Pueribacillus theae: one gene and its partner. The protein of the gene in region 2 interacts with the protein of the main gene of each other region in a pairwise test. Links are inferred from orthologs where the notes say so. Each region holds a gene or a part of one and is shown on either strand. Other genes may lie near its edges.

What was found.
Region 1: the proteins of DCC39_RS10640 (region 2) and DCC39_RS00610 interact in binary tests that used the Bacillus subtilis proteins (3 or more experiments, as listed by UniProt). The link is inferred for Pueribacillus theae from one-to-one orthologs.

Annotation. Positions count from the first base shown.
Region 1 is NZ_QCZG01000001.1:107,825-112,964, reverse strand. Bases 1,441-4,187 are described here. They hold DCC39_RS00610 (DivIVA domain-containing protein), read right to left. Parts: upstream 3,190-4,187; coding sequence 2,692-3,189; downstream 1,441-2,691. Other genes in these bases: DCC39_RS00600 (YggT family protein), read right to left, coding at 3,996-4,187; DCC39_RS00605 (YlmH family RNA-binding protein), read right to left, coding at 3,214-3,984; ileS (isoleucine--tRNA ligase), read right to left, coding at 1,441-2,335. Outside these bases: more of ileS, read right to left, coding at 1-1,440; more of DCC39_RS00600, read right to left, coding at 4,188-4,259; DCC39_RS00595 (cell division protein SepF), read right to left, coding at 4,274-4,693; DCC39_RS00590 (YggS family pyridoxal phosphate-dependent enzyme), read right to left, coding at 4,729-5,140. UniProt on the Bacillus subtilis protein: May act as a pilot protein, directing MinCD to the polar septation sites or by inhibiting MinCD at the midcell site of division. Required for polar localization of the chromosome during sporulation.
Region 2 is NZ_QCZG01000020.1:35,611-40,695, reverse strand. The notes cover bases 714-3,405. They hold DCC39_RS10640 (post-transcriptional regulator), read right to left. Parts: upstream 2,361-3,405; coding sequence 2,067-2,360; downstream 714-2,066. Other genes in these bases: spoVB (stage V sporulation protein B), read left to right, coding at 2,533-3,405; secDF (protein translocase subunit SecDF), read right to left, coding at 714-2,014. In the rest of the region: more of secDF, read right to left, coding at 1-713; more of spoVB, read left to right, coding at 3,406-4,086; DCC39_RS10630 (YetF domain-containing protein), read right to left, coding at 4,090-4,749; DCC39_RS10625 (TIGR04086 family membrane protein), read left to right, coding at 4,885-5,085. UniProt on the Bacillus subtilis protein: Required for post-transcription initiation control of the comE operon. Promotes the accumulation of its target comE mRNA to septal and polar sites.

The DNA of each region.
Region 1 (5,140 bases), on a different replicon or contig from region 2:
GAACGCTTTCTTCTTTGACGCCTTTCGTATGCTCCCAAACTTCTTCCATCGTATGTGGCAAGATCGGTGTAAGGAGTTTCGCAAGGGCAAGCAGCACGTCATATAAAACCGTCTGGATCGCCCTTCTCTTCGGATCGTTCGCCTTTTCGATATAAAGCGTATCTTTCGCAATATCTAAATAAAAGGCGCTTAATTCGATCGTGCAGAAGTTGTGCACCGCATGATAAATCGTAGAAAACTGGTATTCATCGTACGCTTTTGTAACCTTTTCGATAAGCTCATTTAGTTGGATAAGCATATAGCGATCGATTTCAGACAATTCATCGAGCGATACTCTGTTGTTCAATGGATCAAAATCATGCAGGTTCCCAAGCATGAACCGGAAGGTATTCCGTATTTTACGGTAAACCTCAGCCACTTGCTTTAAAATTTTATCCGATACCCGAACATCTGCCTGGTAATCGACAGAAGAAACCCACAGCCTTAAAATATCGGCACCAAGCTGCTTCATGACATCATTAGGAATAATAGTGTTTCCTATGGATTTACTCATTTTCCTTCCTTCTCCGTCAAGGACAAAGCCGTGGCTGATAACTCCTTTATATGGAGCTTTGCCAGTTACCGCGACACTTGTTGACAAAGAAGAGTTGAACCAACCGCGGTATTGATCGGATCCTTCCAAATAAAGATCCGCCGGCCATGTTAACTCATCACGCTCAGCCAGCACAGCTTGGTGGGAAGATCCTGAATCAAACCATACATCCATAATATCCATTTCTTTTCTAAATTCGCCATTCGGGCTATGCTCTGAAGTAAAGCCTTCTGGAAGCAAGTCTTTCGCGTCTTTTTCAAACCAAATGTTCGAACCGTGTTCCCTAAATAAATTTGAGACATGCTCAATCGTTTCATCTGTAATGATCGGTTCTCCATCTTCCCCGTAGAAGACGGGAATCGGCACGCCCCAAGCTCGCTGCCTAGAGATACACCAATCCTCTCGGTCTTTTACCATATTGTGAATTCTCGTTTCACCCCATGCAGGATGCCATTTTACTTGTTTAATTGCTTCAAGCAGATCGTCCCGAAAATCTTTAATTGAGGCAAACCACTGTTCCGTCGCTCTGAAAATGATTGGTTTTTTCGTTCGCCAGTCATGTGGATAGGAGTGCGTGATGAATGCCAGCTTTAGTAGTGCACCTGTCTCCTCGAGCTTTTCTGTCACTGTTTTGTTTGCTTTATCATAAAACATTCCCTCAAATCCCGGCGCTTCAGAAGTGAATACTCCTTTTTCATCGACAGGGCAAAGAATATCCAAGTTGTATTTTTTACCAACGGCATAGTCGTCTTCCCCGTGTCCGGGGGCAGTATGAACACAGCCAGTTCCAGCATCCAAAGTAACGTGTTCGCCAAGGATGACGAGTGAAATCCGGTCGTAGAATGGGTGCAGCGCTTCTACATATTCTAATTCTTTTCCTTTGAATGTTTTTTCGACAGCAACATCTGTCCATTCAAATTCTTTCGCCAGTGAATCAATGAGATCCTTTGCAACAACGTATTTCTTTCCGTTTGCATTTACAACACTGTAATCGTAATCCGGGTGAACAGCAATGCCTAAATTCGCCGGAATTGTCCAAGGGGTTGTCGTCCAGATAACGATCTGTTCATCACCATTTAAAATTCCTTTGCCGTCCTTCACTTTAAAGCTAACGTAAATAGAAGGAGATCGCTTATCTGCATACTCAATTTCTGCCTCGGCAAGAGCGGACTCGGAAGAAGGGGACCAATACACTGTTTTCTTATCTTTGTAAATGTAGCCTTTCTTCGCCATTTCACCGAAAACTTTGATTTGCCTTGCTTCGTAATCTTTCGTAAGCGTAATGTAAGGATGCTTCCAGTCTCCACGAACGCCAAGCCGTTTAAACTGTTCACGCTGCCGGTCGATTTGCTTCAATGCATATTCTTCGCAAAGCTTTCGAAATTCAGCAACAGAAAGCTTCTTTCGATCAATTTTTCCCGATTTTGTAAGTGCCGTTTCAATAGGAAGTCCATGCGTATCCCACCCAGGCACGTACGGGGCATGATAGCCGCTCATCGATTTATAGCGGACAATGATGTCTTTTAATACTTTATTTTCGGCATGACCGATATGAATATCCCCGTTTGCGTATGGAGGACCGTCGTGCAATACAAAGAGCGGACGGCCTTTTGTACGTTCTTGTACTTTTTGGTAAATGTTTTCTGTATCCCATTTTTCTTGGATTTTTGGCTCTTTATTTGGCAAATTTCCTTTCATAGGAAAATCCGTTTTTGGCATTAATAACGTTTCCTTATAACTCATAAAACTTCCTCCTTGAAAAAAATATAAAAAGCCTTCTTCATCATCCCAATAGGGACGAGAAGAAGGCCTCGCGGTACCACCCTAATAGCTAAATCTAAAGACTTAGCCACTCTATATTCTTAACGCGAATAAACGCCAACACTTACTATAAAAGGTAACTTTCAGTATGGGACTCAAGGGTGATTTTCCTTTTTCCTGTTTGCCTCAGGCTCGCACCGTCCCTGATTCGCTTACCAAACAAATGAAAAAGTACTCTCCCTGTCATTGTCAAGTCAAATATTCTTTTGAAAATCTATTGACAATAGAGATGTATGTTTCTTTCAGATAGTATAAATAGATCATTGCATGAAGTCAAGTTAAACCGTATCCTCAATTTTCTCTGCTTCAACTATCGATTGGGTGACTTCATCCCATTCGTCATTATTCAGCATTTCCAATTGCGCTTCAATAAGCATTCTAAAGCGAGTGCGATAGACAGAAGCCTGTTTTTTTAACTCCTCGATTTCCACTGCAATTTGGCGTGATCGTGACAGAGCTTCATTAATAATTCGATCTGCATTCTTCTCGGCTTCACGAATAATAAGTTCCGCTTCTTTATTCGCATTTCGCCTTACTTCATCCGCTGTTTGCTCGGCAACAAGGATTGATTTTTTTAGCGATTCTTCTAGTTCTGAGAAATGCTTTATCCGCTCATTTAACGTTTGAACCTTTTCTTCCAGATCTTTTTTATCGCGAATCACTGATTCGTAGTCTTTGATGACTTGATCAAGAAACTCATTCACTTCGTCTTCAGCATAACCACGAAAACCTCGGTTAAATTCTTTATTATGGATATCAAGCGGTGTTAATGACACGTAAGCAACCTCCCACAATTCACTTTATTTTTTGCCGTATTGAATTCGCCATTTTTCCTTCTTGGTCTGCCCGTCAATCGATACCAATTTACCTCTGCCAAAGCCTCTTACAGAAATGGTGTCAAGTTTACAGCACTCGTAATTCGGCTGTTCCACGACTTTCCAATTCACTTTTACCATCCCTTTTTGTATGTATGCGGCCGATTTCGCCCGCGAAATATGAAACATTTCAGAAACCACAGCATCAAGCCGCAAAGAAGATACGGTCCCTGATTGTATTTTCCATTCTTCATTTATCTTAATAAGTTCTTCAGAATTAAGCTTTCTTAATGCCACTGTCGCCTTGCCAACTGCTTGTAGATTTAATTGAACAAAGCCGGAGACTTCTTTTGCAACAATAAATTGCACAGTCTTATCGTTGATCAAAATGTCGCCAAATTTATCCCGTATTATCCCTAAGTTCATTAATGCTCCAAGCAGCTGCCTGTGCTCAATGGTAAAAAATTTATCCGCATAATCAACTTCAAAAAAGGCTAGTCCAAAATCATCAGACTCTGGTTCGAAATATGGCGGAGAAATAATGGCCCTCTGTCGCTCGGCATTTTCTATACCGCCATCCAAAAAGACAACAACTTGTCCATCATAGCTGGCAAGCTGGGTAACAATTTCTTGTTGCCTTGGATCTAGAAAATCCGTTAGCTTGAATGAATATGTGTCTTTCACAAAATGAATCGATTCGAATATTTGATCAATGAATGGTTTTTCATCCGCTCGGTAATGTTGATAAATTGACATACTCATTCATCCTACATAAACATTCTAAAAATCTCAACGACCCCACGTTCAGCAAGCCGCAGTGCAATAATTGCAACGATTGGGGAAATATCGATCATCCCTAAAGGAGGAATAATTCTGCGGAATGGTTCCAAGTAAGGTTCAACAATTCGGCCAAGCATCTGGCCGAAACCGGATTCTCTGGCATTCGGAACCCAACTCATAAAAATATAGATAATAATGAGCCATGAATAAATATTAATTGCTGTAATAAGTAAGCTTACAACTGCACCCAAGCTTCAAACACTCCTTAATAGTCATCATCCAACACTTCTGAGATTTTTCCGGAAACATCGACATTTTCAGGTGTACATAAAAATGTATGCTCTCCAATTTTCTGGATATCGCCGCCTATCGCGTAAACGGTACCACTTAAAAAGTCGACAATCCGCCTTGCCTGATCATGCGGCACTCGCTGAAGGTTCATTGCGATCGCCCGATGGCTTTTTAATTGATCGGCAATATCTTGCACTTCTGAATAAACACGAGGTTCTACTAGGATAACTTTGACATTCTGCTGTACGCTTTGAAGACTGACGACATTTCCTGTCTTTTTTACAGAAGTGCGTTCTTCTTCGTATTGTTCAGGTTCCTCTTCTTCATACGTTTCTAATTCATATGTTTCGTCATCAAGTTCAAAAAAACGCTTAAATTTTGATTTGATTCCCATGAGCAACCTCTCTCCTTCTAATCATTTTCCACCATTTATTCCCTGCCAACAAGTGAACTTCCGAGCCTAATAAATGTCGCTCCTTCTTCAATAGCAATTGTAAAATCGTTTGACATTCCCATTGAGAGTTCATTGCAAGGAGCATATGCCAAATTCAAATCCATTGCCTCTTCCTGAATGTCTTTCAACTTTTTAAATACAGAACGAATCAGTTGCTCATCATCTGTATGTGGCGCCATTGTCATTAATCCGGCAACGATAATCTTTTCAAATTGCTGAAGCTCTTTAATAAATGGAAGTACTTCATTTACCGAAAGGCCATGTTTCTGTTCTTCACCTGATACATTGACTTGGACGAAACATTTTATTGGTTTGTCCGTACGTTTATTAATTTCTTTTGCTAATGATAGGCGGTCAAGTGAATGGATGTAATCGACTTTGTTGATG
Region 2 (5,085 bases):
TCAGCGTTTGGATTAAGCTTTTATTCACGATGTGAGCGATCTCTTCAAATGTTTTTATTTTCTTTTCAAAACGCATATTTTCTCTTATCCGATCAAAAGTCACGATCGTATCATTTATCGAGTAGCCAACAATCGTTAGGACCGCGGCAATAAAAGTAATGTTAACTTCCAAACGCAATAAACTAAAGATCGCAATCATGAAAAACGCGTCATGTATGAGACCAATAATTGCAGCCAGTCCCATGCGCCACTCAAACCGGACTGCAACGTAAATAATCATACCTAAAAACGCAATTAAAAGTGAGATAAATGCATTTTTGGCGAGTTCTCTGCCTACCTGGGGAGAGACGGTGCTAATGTTCGCTTCTGCTCCGAAGTCTTTTGCGAACTGTTCTTTTATGTCAGCGATTTCCTGCTGTGAGAGAACACTCGAAAAACGAGCTACCGCCATTTCTCGGTTTTCGCCAGCAAACGTCACTTCGTTAGGCTCCAGCCCCAATTTATTAAATTCGTCTAACAATACTTTTTCTTCAATCGGTTCGCCGCCTGTAATATCAACGCGCGAACCGCTTTTAAAATCTGTGCCGAGATTTAATCCGAACATTCCAAGGGCTATTCCGCCAAGAATGAGCAGAATGACAGAAAGCGCAAAAAATTTATTCCGGTGTTTTACAAAATCAAAACGGATGTTTACTTTAGGCTTTTCCCCTTTTGAAAGGTTGACAATTTCACTTTTTTTAACGCCGAATAAGCTGAACTTTTTATCTAGCGCCCTGCTGTTCACCCATAAGCCAAGCAAAAGTCTTGAACCGTATACCGCGGTAAGAAAGCTGACAAGGATACTTATAATCAGCATAACAGCAAAGCCTCTAACAGAGCTTGTACCGTAAGCGAACATGACGCCGGCAGCAATCAGTGTTGTAATATTGGCATCAAAAATCGTTGTGAATGCCCTTTTACCACCTACTTTAAAGGCAGATAACACGGAACGGCCTGCTTTCAATTCTTCTTTAATGCGTTCATACGTAAGAATATTTGCATCAACCGCCATCCCTACACCAAGAACGAGCGCAGCTATCCCCGGTAATGTGAGCACAGCTTTCATCCAGCTGAAGACAACTAAAATTAAAAAAATGTAGAAAGTCAGTGTAATGCTGGCAATAAAGCCCGGGAAACGGTAATAGCCAATCATAAACAGGAAGATAAGCGCAATCGCTATAGCACCGGCAACAATGGTTTTTTCCATTGCCTGCAGTCCAAACTGCGCCCCAATTGAAGTTGAATAAACTTCCTCCAATTCAACTGGGAGTGCACCCGCATTCAGCAAATCTGCTAAATTTGTAGCTTCTTCCGTTGAAAAATTACCTTGAATCACGACATTTTTCGTATTAAGAACTTCGTTTACACTTGGAGCAGATAAAAATTTCGGATCAGGCTTCTTCACTTCCTCTTTAAACGAATCGCCTTCCTCATAATCAAGCCAAATCACAAGCTGATTTTCGCCAGGCGGTTTATTCAAAATTTCTTTCGTTACTTTAGCGAATTTATCGGCATCCTTTAACGTTAAAGCAACCCACGGCTGGTTCGTTTCACTAAATGTCAAGCTTGCGCCATTGCTTTCAAGATCTTGGCCGCTTAACATCAGGTTGTCATCAACATCGCGAAACGTCAGTTCAGCCTGTGTAGAAAGCAGCTCGCGTGCTTCATTTTGATTTTCAACACCTGCAAGCTGAACACGTATTCTGTCCTTTCCTTCAATTTGAATATTTGGTTCCGCCACACCGATGACATCAATCCGATTGCGAAGTGCGCTGACCGTTGCTTGAAGTGTTTCTTGGTTTATTTCTGTCTTTTCATTTTTCGGAGGTTTCACTTCATAAAGCACTTCAAATCCGCCCTGAAGATCCAATCCTAAATTTATATTGTTGGTCACTTTGTCATATGTAAAACCAATTAGCAGTCCCAATGCAATCACTATGCTAAAAAATAGTGAGATACGCCCTTTTTTAACCATTCTTTCTATCCTTCCTTTGTAAAAATACCGTAAATCGCTTACTTGACATTCTTTACTTTTCTTCTTCAGATCCTAAAAGAATATTGCTTTCCAACGAATTCGGCCCAGTATAAGCACTGATTGTCAGCCAATTCATATATTCATTTACCGAAAGATTAAAAATCGCCGCGACCAATTGATGGAGCTTGTACACTTCTTTTTTTCTTTCCAGCTTGGCAATCAGGCATTCCCACACTTCTTCAATTGTGGCTGTATCATATCCAATCAAATGGAACTCCTCGACCTTGCTTGCTAACACTGGATAAACGGTTTGTTTCCATTCTCTAATTTGATCAATATTCGCCATTTTGGCCCTCCAAACCTGCATAATTTCTAATTTATAAAAGTATACTTGTCATGGTTTGTACATCTTTAAGCATATACATAGTGATGAAAAAGATCTACCATTTTTCCAGAAGTCAGAGATCGGAAGCCAGAAACCAGATGGCGATAAAATCGAGAGAAAGTTGGGAATAGCCTTGTCGAAACAATCGTTTCTTCGCGGCACTTTTATTTTAATTATTGCTGGATTGATTACGAAGCTCCTAGGGTTCATAAATAAAATTGTTGTCGCCAGAATTATGGGAGAGGAAGGCGTCGGGCTGTACATGATGGCTGTGCCCACTTTTATTTTAGCTGTCACGCTGACAAGGCTGGGACTTCCAGTCGCCATTTCAAAAATGGTGGCAGAAGCTGAATCAGAGGGAAACAGCCATAAAGTGAAAAAAATCTTAATCGTTTCTCTTTCCTTGACAATTGCCCTAAGTATCATTTGGACAAGTGGGTTGTTTCTTCTGTCCCCTCTTATGGCGAATCACTTTTTTACAGATGAAAGGACAATTTATCCGCTTCTTGCGATTGCTCCTGTCGTTCCTGTTGTCGCCATTTCCTCTGTATTAAGGGGATATTTTCAAGGAAAACAAGACATGCGCCCTTCCGCTTATTCCCAAGTCATTGAGCAAATTGTCCGCATTGCGCTCGTCGCTTTTTTAACATCCGCCCTATTGCCTTACGGCGTTGAATTCGCTGCAGCAGGAGCAATGATTTCAGCTATCTGCGGTGAAGTGGCATCACTGCTTTATTTATTTTCGGTGTTTAAATTGAACAAAAAATTTAAAATACGCTCCAGCTTTTTTCATTATTTAAAGGAAGGGAAACAAACGTTCCAATCATTGATGAGCATCTCCCTTCCGACAACGGGCAGCCAGCTCATTGGATCAATCTCCTACTTTTTAGAACCAATTATCGTAGCGCAAAGCCTTGCTTTAGCTGGTATGCTTCCGGCATTGGCGACAAAGCAATACGGGGCGCTCACTGGCTTTGCCATTCCGCTCCTTCTTTTGCCGGGCTTTATCACTTACGCCATCTCAACAACGCTCGTACCGGCAATTAGTGAAGCGGCAGCGCAAAACCATTATCGAACCATTGATTACCGGCTGAATCAAGCGATAAGGCTTTCGTTCATTGCCGGAGGGCTTGCTCTTATTGTCACTTACGTTTTTGCTCTTCCTTTAATGGATCTTTTATACAAGGCACCAGAGTTTGCCGGCTATGTTAAAATTATGGCTCCATTCTTTTTTTTCCACTATTTCCAAGGGCCGCTGGCAGCGGCATTGCAGGCACTGGGATATGCAAAAGCAGCAATGATTAACAGCCTGATTGGCAACGTTGTAAAGACGTTGGCAATCTTTGTATTGGCATCAATGCCAAGCCTTGGAATAAAAGGTGTGGCATTAGCCATTTCTTCGGGAATTGTTCTCGTTACTTTGCTTCACTTCGCAACCGTTTTAAAAGTAACGTCATTCAAAATTCAAACAAATGATCTATTAAGATGCCTATTTTCTGTTATCATTTGCTGGCTCGTTGCGCAGCCATTGTACGATCTGCTAATAAATGACACCAACCTTCTTTCCACATTGGTTTTATCAATATTTTTTGTTTGTGTTATCTATTGTATTGTTTCCGTGCTTTCAGGCGCAATAAAAAAAGAAGATTTGAAACCGATTCCCTTCGTAGGAAAGCTTATTAAGTAACCGTTATTCATCCATAAGATCAATAAAAAATGTGTTTGGCCCGTCCATAGAACAGTAAGAAATTTTTTTTATATCCCGGTAGCCAAGTTTTCTTAATTGCTGCCTTAACCAGAAAGAAGTTTTGTTTATTCGTGCCAGATGCTCTTCTTGTATTTTTCCATCAAGAATAAGTGGAAGCGGCATAATGTAATCCCGCTCTCCATCAGAATGCTCATCATTTTTTTTAATGACGGAAAGAGTTCCTGATGGTTCAAGAATGGCGAATTCTACGTCTTGTAGTTTCGATATATCTTTTTCACGCAACTGTGAAAGTAAATCATTAAAGTTATAACGCTGTTTTTTCATTTCTTTTTCATTAATTTTACCTTTATCAATAAGAACGGAGGGCTTGCCATCCATTAATTCTCTTAATTTTTGGCTTTTTAGTGAAAGATAGGCCATTATGATTTGAATGATCGCCAATAAGATCATTGGCAATACCGTATTCATCAGCGGCTTATCCGGATTTTCCAAAGCGACAACCGCTAATTCAGCAAGCATAATGGATACGACGAGATCAATGACACTTAATTGTCCAATTTCCCTTTTTCCCATTAGCCGGTAAATCAACAAGATGAAAAAATACATGATGACCGTTCTAAGCAAAATTGTCGTCATTTTCAATAATGCTCCCTTAAGAATTTACCACTAGTTTCACCAACCTTACGAAGTTCATGAAAGGGATGAAATGGAAATGATTCTAAATTTTTTATTATCGAATAAAATGAACTAACATTTTAAATGATGGGGGGTATATCATTGCGAAGACTGGCGCAGGCAATTGGATATGGGTTAATTTTTACTTTTGCCATCATATTAGCCGTAAGCTTTATCTTATCTTTCATCCTTCATTTTACTTCAGTTACAGAAAGTTCATTATCTTGGATCATTATAGCGATTACATTTGCTGCACTATTTATTGGCGGATTTGTTGCGGGGGGGAAAGCTGGGGAATCCGGC